3 regions of the Streptomyces sp. DSM 118878 genome follow, and region 1 is predicted to be linked to each of the others. Evidence: riboswitches for the same ligand, from Rfam matches in the RefSeq annotation. Region 1 holds a riboswitch; each other region holds the start of a gene.
The links. A riboswitch is a leader RNA that binds a small molecule or an ion and turns the genes downstream of it on or off. The one in region 1 is predicted to bind cyclic di-AMP.
Positions count from the first base shown of each region.

Region 2: linked by a shared signal. The riboswitch ahead of ACRAKF_RS23410 (transglycosylase family protein) and the one ahead of ACRAKF_RS01770 (transglycosylase SLT domain-containing protein) in region 1 are both predicted to bind cyclic di-AMP.
Region 3: linked by a shared signal. The riboswitch ahead of ACRAKF_RS16350 (NlpC/P60 family protein) and the one ahead of ACRAKF_RS01770 (transglycosylase SLT domain-containing protein) in region 1 are both predicted to bind cyclic di-AMP.

Region 1 is NZ_CP193622.1:419,494-422,760, forward strand. Features, by position in the region: gene ACRAKF_RS01755 (DJ-1/PfpI family protein) at 1-11, shown strand, start outside; gene ACRAKF_RS01760 (TetR/AcrR family transcriptional regulator) at 56-646, opposite strand; gene ACRAKF_RS01765 (alpha/beta fold hydrolase) at 736-1,680, shown strand; cyclic di-AMP (ydaO/yuaA leader) riboswitch at 1,942-2,096, shown strand; gene ACRAKF_RS01770 (transglycosylase SLT domain-containing protein) at 2,116-2,862, shown strand; gene ACRAKF_RS01775 (GDSL-type esterase/lipase family protein) at 2,917-3,267, opposite strand, start outside.
Region 2 is NZ_CP193622.1:5,238,166-5,241,432, reverse strand. Features, by position in the region: gene eno (phosphopyruvate hydratase) at 1-444, opposite strand, end outside; gene ACRAKF_RS23410 (transglycosylase family protein) at 789-1,511, opposite strand; cyclic di-AMP (ydaO/yuaA leader) riboswitch at 1,516-1,701, opposite strand; gene ACRAKF_RS23405 (transglycosylase family protein) at 1,896-2,990, opposite strand; gene ACRAKF_RS23400 (cytochrome P450 family protein) at 3,127-3,267, opposite strand, start outside.
Region 3 is NZ_CP193622.1:3,727,896-3,731,162, reverse strand. Features, by position in the region: gene ACRAKF_RS16350 (NlpC/P60 family protein) at 1-1,240, opposite strand, end outside; cyclic di-AMP (ydaO/yuaA leader) riboswitch at 1,248-1,404, opposite strand; gene ACRAKF_RS16345 (ATP-dependent DNA helicase) at 1,651-3,267, shown strand, end outside.

The sequences.
Region 1 (3,267 bases):
CACTGGACTGAACCGCCGGTGGTCCTGCCACCCCGGCGCGGCCGGAAGGGGCGGGCTAGCTCCGGGCGTCCAAGGCGTGCGAGAGCGCGCTCATGCTGACGTCGATGACCGTACGGAGCTGCTTCTGGCTCACCCTGGCCCTGCTCATCACGGCCAGCGACTGGTTGACCGCCGCCAGGTGAACCGCGAAGTCGTCGGCATCGCCTTCGGCCAACTCCGCGGCGTTCAAGGCGGTCCGCAGCCGCGCCCGCTGAAGGCCCAGAGCTTCGGTCGCGTGCGCGGCGATGGCGGGGCTGAGCGACGGTGCCGCCATCGCGGTCTGGGCGATCAGACATCCATCAGGTACGTCAGGGTCGGCGATGCGCTCCAGGGTGACCTCGAAGAACGCCCGTACCGCCCGGAGCGGTTCCTCGGACGCCCGTGAAAGCGCCTGGTCGTAACTGTCTCCGTACCGCGCGGCGTAGCGGTCCAGGCAGCGCAGGTAGAGCGAGTCCTTGTCGCCGAACGAGGAGTAGATGGAACTGCGGTTCAACCCGGTCACCCTGGAGAGGTCGTCGAGAGACGTGTCGGCGTATCCGGCCCGCCAGAACTCGACCATCGCCGCGTCGAGCGCGAAGCCCACGTCGAACTGCTTCTTCCCGGCCATCACGCATGCACCTCGTTCTTGGACCAGCCGTTGTGGCCCTGCCCACCCTATCTTGAACTAACCAGTACAAGATGCAGTAGGCTCGCGACATGATCGACGACGCCATGCCCCCGAACCGCTCCCACGACCAGAACCCGGTCCCCGGGTTGCCGCTGCACGACCTCGCGGGTTTCACCCACCGCTGGGTCGACGCGGACGGAATCCGGCTTCACGCGGTGGAGGGCGGCCGGCCGGCCGGTCCCACCGTCGTCCTGCTCGCCGGATTCCCGCAGACCTGGTGGGCTTGGCGGAAGGTGATGCCCGGCCTCGCCGAGCGGTTCCGTGTGATCGCGATCGACCTGCCGGGGCAGGGCCACTCCGAGCGCCCTCAAGGGAGTTACGACACGCATACCGTCGCTTCGCACGTCCAGGCCGCGCTGACCGCGCTCGACGTGCCGAAGTACTGGCTCGTCGCCCATGACATCGGGGCCTGGGTCGCCTTCTCGCTGGCCCTGAAGCACGAAGAGCGCCTGCACGGTGTCGCCCTGCTCGACGCCGGCATTCCCGGAATCACCCTGCCGGACTCCATCCCGACGGATCCCGACCGGGCCTGGAAGACCTGGCACTTCGCCTTCCACCTGGTGCCCGAACTGCCCGAGACTCTGCTCACCGGCCGTGAACGCGACTACGTCGGCTGGTTCTTGAAGGTAAAAGCCCTGTCCTCCCACACCTTCGACGGCGCCGAGATCGACCATTACGCCGCCGCCATCGCGGCCGAGGGAGGCCTTTCGGCGTCTCTCGCCTACTACCGCGACGCCGCGGAATCAGCGCGTAAAAACCATGACGCTCTCGGACAAGGGCACTTGACCGTCCCGGTCCTGGGCATCTCAAGCTCCCATGGCTCGATCCCCGACATGGCCGCCTCCCTCAGTCCGTGGGCGGAGAACGCGACCGGCGCCTCCATCCCCCAGGCCGGACACTTCATTCCCGACGAGCAGCCCGACGCAACCGTGAACGCGTTGACCGCCTTCTTCGATCGCGAGCGCGTCAAGTAGACCGGTATGTCCCGTTTCGGGGTGTGACCAGCAGTGAAATGAGTCACTCCGGTCATCTCACCCTCCAGTCTCTCCGAGCGCACTTTCCGTTCTACGCAAAGAAAGTTGGAATTTTCGATCAAGAAAGAGCCGGGTTTCTGATCGTCAGAAACGGACCACGCGCTTTCGGTATGCGAATTCGAGACTTGTTTCGCCCGGGCTTTCTCGCCTAACGTCACCGTCAATCCGGGCGGAACGCCGAATCCTGCCGCTGCCCGGAAACCCATCCACCCACTGACGCACGGCAGGAGCGGGGGACCCAGGTAAGCCGCCGATCCGGATTCCGGAATGGCTAGGGGTGAAGTCGTATTCACCGTGCGACCGGACATCTCCCGTCCGAACCCGACAGCTCACCTCGCAGGCGACGGAGAGGATTTCGTCATGCCCGCAAAGGCCATGCCCGCAAAGGGAAAGCACCGCCGCCCCAAGGCCGGCTCGTTCAACCGAGGCATCGCCGTCGCGGGAACGGGCGGGGCCGTGCTCATTCTCCCGGTGCTCGGTGCCACCGCTGCCACCGCGGCACCGGCCGACGCGGTCGCCAAGCCCGCCGCGGCCTCGACGACCTACGTCGTCGAGGCCGGCGACTCGCTCTCCGGGATCGCCCGGAAGCATTCCGTGAGCGGCGGCTGGGAGAGCCTGTACAAGAACAACCGGGACATCCTCGGTGACAACCCGGGCCTGATCCGGCCCGGGCTCGAGCTCAGCCTCGGCAAGGGGGACGCGGCCGAGCCCAGGCCGGCCGCCGACCGGGCGGACCGCTCCGAGCGCGACGACGCGTCCGCCGCCGAGCCCGCGGCCGCCGCCCCGGCGGAGAAGACCTACACCGACAACCTCGACGGCTGGATCAAGGAATCGCTCGACATCCTGGAACAGCACGGCATCCCCGGCACCTACGAGGGCATCCACCGCAACGTCATGCGTGAGTCCTCCGGCAACCCGCTGGCCATCAACAACTGGGACTCCAACGCCGCCGCCGGTACCCCGTCCAAGGGGCTGCTCCAGGTCATCGCGCCCACGTTCACCGCGTACCACGTGCCCGGCACGTCGCTGGACAGCTACGACCCGGTCGCCAACATCACCGCCGCCTGCAACTACGCGGCCGACCGGTACGGCTCGATCGACAACGTGAACGGCCCGTACTGATCCACACCCCCCACCTCGTCCCCTCTGGGCCCCGGCGCGCCATGTGTCCGGGGCTCAGCCCTGTCCCTTGCCGGCGAAGGGGCCGTTCTCGCCGAACACGAGCCGCGCGAAGTTCTCTCCGATGCGGCGGTGCCCCGCGGCGTCGGGGTGGATCGCGTCGGGCAGCGGGAATTCGGCGTGGTCGCTCTCGCCGTAGAGGTCGCGGCCGCTGAGGTAGTGGAGGCCGGGGTCGTCGGCCGCCCGCTGTTCGACGATCCGGGCGAGTTCATCGCGGATGACGTTGAGTGTCAGACGCCCGGCGGCCCGTTCGGCCGGATCACCCGTGGCCTTGAACCGCAGGGTCCCGCCGTCGAAGTCGGGCATGAGGGGACCGGGAGTGTCCTCCTGGACCGGGCACAGGATGGG
Region 2 (3,267 bases), 4.8 Mb from region 1:
GTTCATCATCGGGACGGGCAGCAGGTGCGCGTTCGGACCGCCGAGGTAGCGGAAGAGCGGCAGATCGCTGGCCTCGGACGCGGCGTGCGCGACGGCGAGCGAGACGCCGAGGATGGCGTTGGCGCCGAGCGAGCCCTTGTTGTCGGTGGCGTCCAGGTCGAACATGGCCTGGTCGATCAGCCGCTGCTCGGTGGCGTCGTAGCCGACGAGCTCCGGGCCGATCTGCTCGATGACGGCGAGGACGGCCTTCTCCACGCCCTTGCCCTGGTAACGGTTGGGGTCACCGTCACGGAGTTCGATGGCCTCGAAGGCTCCGGTGGAGGCACCGGACGGGACGGCGGCACGACCCGTGCTGCCGTCGTCGAGGCCGACCTCGACCTCGACCGTGGGGTTGCCTCGGGAGTCCAGGATTTCCCGGGCTACGACGACGTCGATGGACGGCACGAGCATCTCCTTCTGGGATGTGACGCGTTTACGCGGGGCCGCTTCGGCCCTGCGTCTCCTGAGCCTAACCGGCCCGGAGCCTTCGGCCAGCCGACCGCCCGCCCCGTGGGACGCCCGAGCGCCCAAATACCGGGGAAACGGGACGGAAGCCCGCGTTCCTACCGGCCGGTAGCTCGCTGAAGGCGAACAACGGGGGCGGACGGCCGGGGGCGGACAGTCGGAGGCCGGGAGCGGACATGGCCCCGCCCCGGTGCGTACGGGGGATACGCGCACCGGGGCGGGGAGCCCGTGGGGACGGGGGGGACGGCCGTGCGTCCGCCGAGGCACGGCCGTGACCGCGCCGGTCAGCTCAGGTGGAGCTGCTGGCCCGGGTAGATGAAGTCGGCGTTGTCGATGATGTCGCCGTTGAGCTTGTAGACCTTCTGCCAGCCGCCCTTGACGTCGTGCGACTCGGCGATCTTCGACAGGGTGTCGCCCGTCTTGACCTTGTACTCGCCGTCGCCCTTCTCGACCGTCTTGCCGGTCGGGGTCTCGACGGTCTTCTTGGTCTGGGTCTGCGGCGCCGGCTGCGGCTTCGGCGCGGCCTGCTGCTGCGGGGCCTGCTGCTGCTGCGGGGCGGCCTGCTGCTGCGTCTGCTGCGGCTTCGGCTTGGTCTGCTGCTGCGGGGCCTGCTGCTGGCCGCCGCCACCACCGGAGGCGTTGGAGAGGCCGACACCACAGCTCGGCCAGGCACCCTTGCCCTGGCCCGCGAGGACCTTCTCGGCGATCTCGATCTGCTGGGCCTTGGAGGCCTTGTCGGCGCTGGACGCGTACTTGGTGCCGCCGTACGCGGCCCAGGTGGACGGCGAGAACTGGAGGCCGCCCTGGTAACCGTTGCCGGTGTTGATGGACCAGTTGCCGCCCGACTCGCACTGGGCGACCGCGTCCCACTCCGAGGTCGTGGCGGCCGAGGCCGAACCGGCGGCCATCAGCGGGGCGGCCACGGCGGCACCGGTGACACCGGCGAGCGTGACGACACGGGTGGCCTTGGACGGACGGCGGTGCTTGCCCTTGCTGGAAAACAGCATGAGTTGATCCCCTCACCGACGCCTGCGAGGTGAGCTGTCGGGTTCGGGCCAGTGAAGTTGCCCGGCCGCACTCTCCCGAGTGCGGCTCCACCCCTAGCCGGTCCGTACGTCCCGCTCCTGTTCGGAGCCGAACTTCCGGGCCCGGCACTTACCTTGGGTCCCCCGCTCCTGCCTACGGCGCTCGAAGCGACGATTGTTCCCGTCCGGCCGTTGGCAGGATTCGGCGTACCGACCGGCGGGGCCCACCAATGGCGAGCGGTCACGACCGTAGACAGGGGACCACCCGAATTTCAAAGACGATCAGGGCTTCTGAGACCCATCTCTCACTCGCGCCAAAGCGGGCATTCGACGCGAAGTACCCCGCCGACGCATCGTCAAGTACCCCTATTTTTCGCCCAAAACGAGGCTCTGACCGGGGAGAATGAGGTCCGGGTCATCCCCGACGGTCTTCTTGTTCTTGGTGTAGAGCTTGGACCAACCGCCGTCCACACCGTGGTCGTCGGCGATCGCCGAGAGGTTGTCGCCGGAGCGGACCTTGTACGTCCCGTCGGCCGGCTTGTCCGTCCGCTCGCCGCCGCGCGAGGCGTGCCGGCCCGAACGGTCGCCGGAGGGGCTCCCGTCGGCGCCCGAACCGCTCTCCTGCGCGCTGCCGCCGCGGTGCCGCCCCGCGGAGGAAGCGGAGTCCTCGTCCCTGCCCGTGGGCGAAGTGCTCTCGCCGTCCGCGGACTCGTCCGAGCCGTCCGACGCGCCCTTCTCCGCCTTGCCGTCGGGCTCCGCCTCGTCGCCCTTGCCGTCCTTGCTGCCCTCGCTGTCCTTGCTGTCCTTCTTGCCGGACTTGTCGCGATCCTTCCCCTGGTCGGAACCGGAGTCGGAGTCCGGCGTGTCGCTCGCGTCGTCGGAGGGCTTGTCTCCGCTCCCTGACGCCTCGTCGGACGACTCGTCCTTCTTCTCGGAGTCCCCCGTCTTCTCGGAGTCCTCCTTCTTCTCCGACTTCTCCGACCTCTCCGGCTTCTCCGAGTCCCCGGAACCGGACGTGCCGGAGCCGGCCGAACCCGAGGGCTCGGGGATGATCGGGTCGCCCGGGTCCACGTCGGCCGCGGCGCCGTCGTCCGTGAGGCCGGCGATCGGGGCGCAGCTCGGCCACGCCTCGGGGCCCTGGCCGTTCAGGACGCGCTCGGCCACGGCTATCTGCTGGGACTTGGAGGCCTGGTCGGCGCTGGGCGCGTAGGTGAGGCCACCGTTGGCCTCCCAGGTCTCCTGGGAGAGCTGGAGCCCTCCGTAGTAACCGTTGCCAGGGTTGGCGCTCCACGCGCCGCCGCTCTCGCACTCGGCGAGCTTGTCCCACGTCACCGTGGGAGCGGCGCTCGCGCTGGTCGCTCCGAGGAGCGGGATGGCGATGGCGGATCCGGTGACTCCTGCCGCGACGATGAGGGCCGGGGCCTGGCGGGGGCGTCGGTGACGACCATTGCCGGAGAGCATGCGGTTGCCTTTCGGGAGACTTGTGCGGCGACCGGGCAACGGGGTGCCCGAGTCGACGTGAACGTAGCCGCAGTCGAACGCTTGTCACAAGTCGATGCAGCGGAGATCACGTGAAAGTCACAATCGTGACGCCCCGTCAGTTCCCGGCCCGCCCCTGTGCGGATGTGAACTCCACCGGCAGCGTCCGCAGCCCGCGCATGATCAGCCCGCCACGCCACCGCAAATCCGTCGGATCGACCGCCAGTTGCAGGTCAGGAAGGCGCCGCAGCAGCGTCGC
Region 3 (3,267 bases), 3.3 Mb from region 1:
CCGGGCGCACCACGCTGTGGATCGGCATGTAGTAGATCGACTCGACGCGGACGTTCGCGCCCGGCTTCGGGGCGTGGATCATCTTGCCGCCGCCGATGTAGATCCCTACGTGGCTGATGTCGTCGTAGAAGAAGACCAGGTCACCCGGTTTCGCGTCCGCCGTCTTCACCGTCGTGCCGACCTTGACCTGGTCCCACGTGGTGCGCGGCAGTGAGATCCCGGCGGCCTTCCAGGCGTCCTGGGTGAGCCCGGAGCAGTCGTAGGAGTCGGGGCCCGTGGCGCCCCATACGTAGGGCTTGCCTATCTGGGCCTCGGCGAAGTCGATGACCTTCGCGGCCTTGGTGGCGTAGCTGCCGTCCGTGTTCCCGGAGCCGGAGCCGGAGCCCGAGCTCGAACCGGTGCCGGAACCCGCATCCGAGCCGGTGCCGGAACCCGTGCCCGAGCCCTGGTCGTCCTCCTGCTCCCGCTCCTGCTCTCGCTCCTTCTCCTTCCGCGCCGCCTCCTCGGCCTCGGCCTCGCGCTTGCGCTCCGCCTCGGCGGCCTGCTCGCGGGCCAGCTCCTCGGCCTTGCGCTTGGCCGCCTGCTCCTTCTTGCGCTCGATCGCCGCGAGCCGCGCCTTCTCCTCGGAGGTCAGCTCCGAGAGCAGCTCGCGTGCCTCGCCCAGCTTCTTCTGGACGGTCCGCTTGCTGGTCCGCAGGTCGTCCCGCGAGTCGGTCAGCGTCTCCAGGCCCTTCGCCGCCTTCGTGCGCTGCTTCGTCGCCGCGGCTCGCTGCGTCTCGTAGTCGTCGACGGCCTTCTTCTGCCGCGTGGTCAGCCGGTCCGCCAGGTGGTTCTGGTCGAAATAGCCCTGCGGGTCGTCGGCCAGCAGCATGGTGGCCGTCTCCGAGACGCCTCCGGTGCGGTACTGCGCGGCGGCGAAGGAGCCGAGCTCCTGACGCGCTTCGTTCAGCTCGTCCGTGCGCTTGGCCACATCGTCCAGGACGCGGTCGACCTTCTTGCGCTGCTTCTCGGTCTTCTCCTTGGCCGAGTTGTACTTCTGGGTGGCCACGCCCGCCTGGTGGTAGAGGTCGTCGACCTTCTTCTGGATCTCTTCCAGGCTGGGCCTCGCGGGCGCCGACGGCGCCGCCTGGGCACTCTGGGAGAGGAGCGCCACGGAGGTGAGGGCGGCCGTGGTGATGCCGACGGCGGGGGCGGTGCGAATTCCGGCTGACCGGGTCCGCGGCTTGCGGTGCGACGCCAAGGGAGGCGACTCCTTCCGTAGGCCGCCTACCGGGTTAGCTGTCGGGTTCGGGCGGGTGGTCCGGAAGGTTGCCCTACGGTTCCGTACTGCGTACGGGACCGATTCACCCCAAGTTCTCGGTGGGTCCCCGGCTCCGAACATGTCGGACTCGGCGGGGGCCGCGCGTTCCCGGCGGGGTTCGCCGGTGGGAATACGAGTGGCCCGGGCAGCACGCTAGCCAACTTGTGTGACGCCTGTGAAGGTTGATGTTCGATATGCCCGATACATTTTCGTGACTTTACGAGGCCCCGAGCGTGGCCTCGCGGTGCGATGGCAGACGGTGATCGGTCGTGGACGCGCTGCGAGCGGAGAGGGCGGGTCGGCGGAACCCGGCGCGGGTTGTCAGTGGGTCCGCCTAGACTCGGGAGGCGATGAGCAGCCTCTTTGACGACAGCTTCCTGGCGGACCTGCAGCCCTCCCGGGCCACGGACGAAGAACCCCCGCCCCCGCCCGAGGACAGCGCTCCGGAGCCCGTTCCGGACGACTTGTTCGACGGGAAGTTCGACGTGCCCATGACCCGGGACACGCACTACCGGGACGGTGCCCCGCGCCCGGTGATCGACCCGGCGGCGCTGCTCGAGGGGCTGAACGAGAACCAGCGCGCGGCCGTCGTGCACGCGGGTTCCCCGCTGCTCATCGTCGCCGGCGCCGGTTCCGGCAAGACCCGTGTGCTGACCCACCGCATCGCGTACCTCCTCGCCGCGCGCGGTGTGCACCCCGGCCAGATCCTCGCGATCACCTTCACGAACAAGGCCGCGGGCGAGATGAAGGAGCGCGTCGAGCAGCTCGTGGGGCCCCGGGCCAACGCGATGTGGGTGTCGACGTTCCACAGCGCCTGCGTCCGCATCCTGCGTCGCGAGTACAAGAAGCTGGGCTTCACGTCCTCCTTCTCGATCTACGACGCGGCGGACTCCAAGCGCTTGATGGCCCTGGTCTGCCGCGACCTCGACCTCGACCCCAAGAAGTTCCCGCCGAAGTCGTTCAGCGCCAAGATCTCCAACCTCAAGAACGAGCTGATCGACGAGGACGACTTCGCGAGCAAGGCCGCCGACGGCTTCGAGAAGACCCTCGCCCAGGCCTATGCCATGTACCAGTCACGTCTGCGCGAGGCGAACGCGCTGGACTTCGACGACCTGATCATGACGACGGTCAACCTCCTGCGCGCCTTCCCGGACGTCGCCGAGCACTACCGCCGCCGCTTCCGCCACGTCATGGTCGACGAGTACCAGGACACGAACCACGCGCAGTACGCCCTCGTGCGTGAGCTGGTCGGCCCCTCCGGTGGCGAGGGGGACGACCCGGCCGAGCTGTGCGTGGTGGGTGACGCGGACCAGTCGATCTACGCCTTCCGCGGCGCGACCATCCGCAACATCCTCCAGTTCGAGGAGGACTACACCGACGCGACGACGATCCTCCTGGAGCAGAACTACCGCTCCACGCAAACGATCCTGACCGCCGCCAACGCGGTCATCGAGCGGAACGAGAGCCGCCGCCCGAAGAACCTCTGGACCAACCAGGGCGCGGGCGCGCGCATCACCGGTTACGTGGCGGACACCGAGCACGACGAGGCGCAGTTCGTCGCCGACGAGATCGACCGCCTCACGGACGCGGGTGACGCGAAGGCCGGCGACGTCGCGATCTTCTACCGGACGAACGCGCAGTCCCGTGTCTTCGAAGAGATCTTCATCCGCGTCGGCCTGCCCTACAAGGTCGTCGGCGGCGTCCGCTTCTACGAGCGCAAGGAGGTCCGCGATGTGCTGGCCTACCTGCGCGTTCTCGCCAATCCCGAGGACGCAGTCCCGCTGCGGCGCATCCTCAACGTACCCAAGAGGGGCATCGGCGACCGCGCCGAGGCGATGATCGACGCGCTCTCGCAGCGCGAGAAGATCTCGTTCCCGCAGGCGCTGCGCCGCGTCGACGAGGCGTACGGAATGGCGGCCCGCTCCACGAACGCCGTCAAGCGGTTCAACACGCTCATGGAGGAGCTG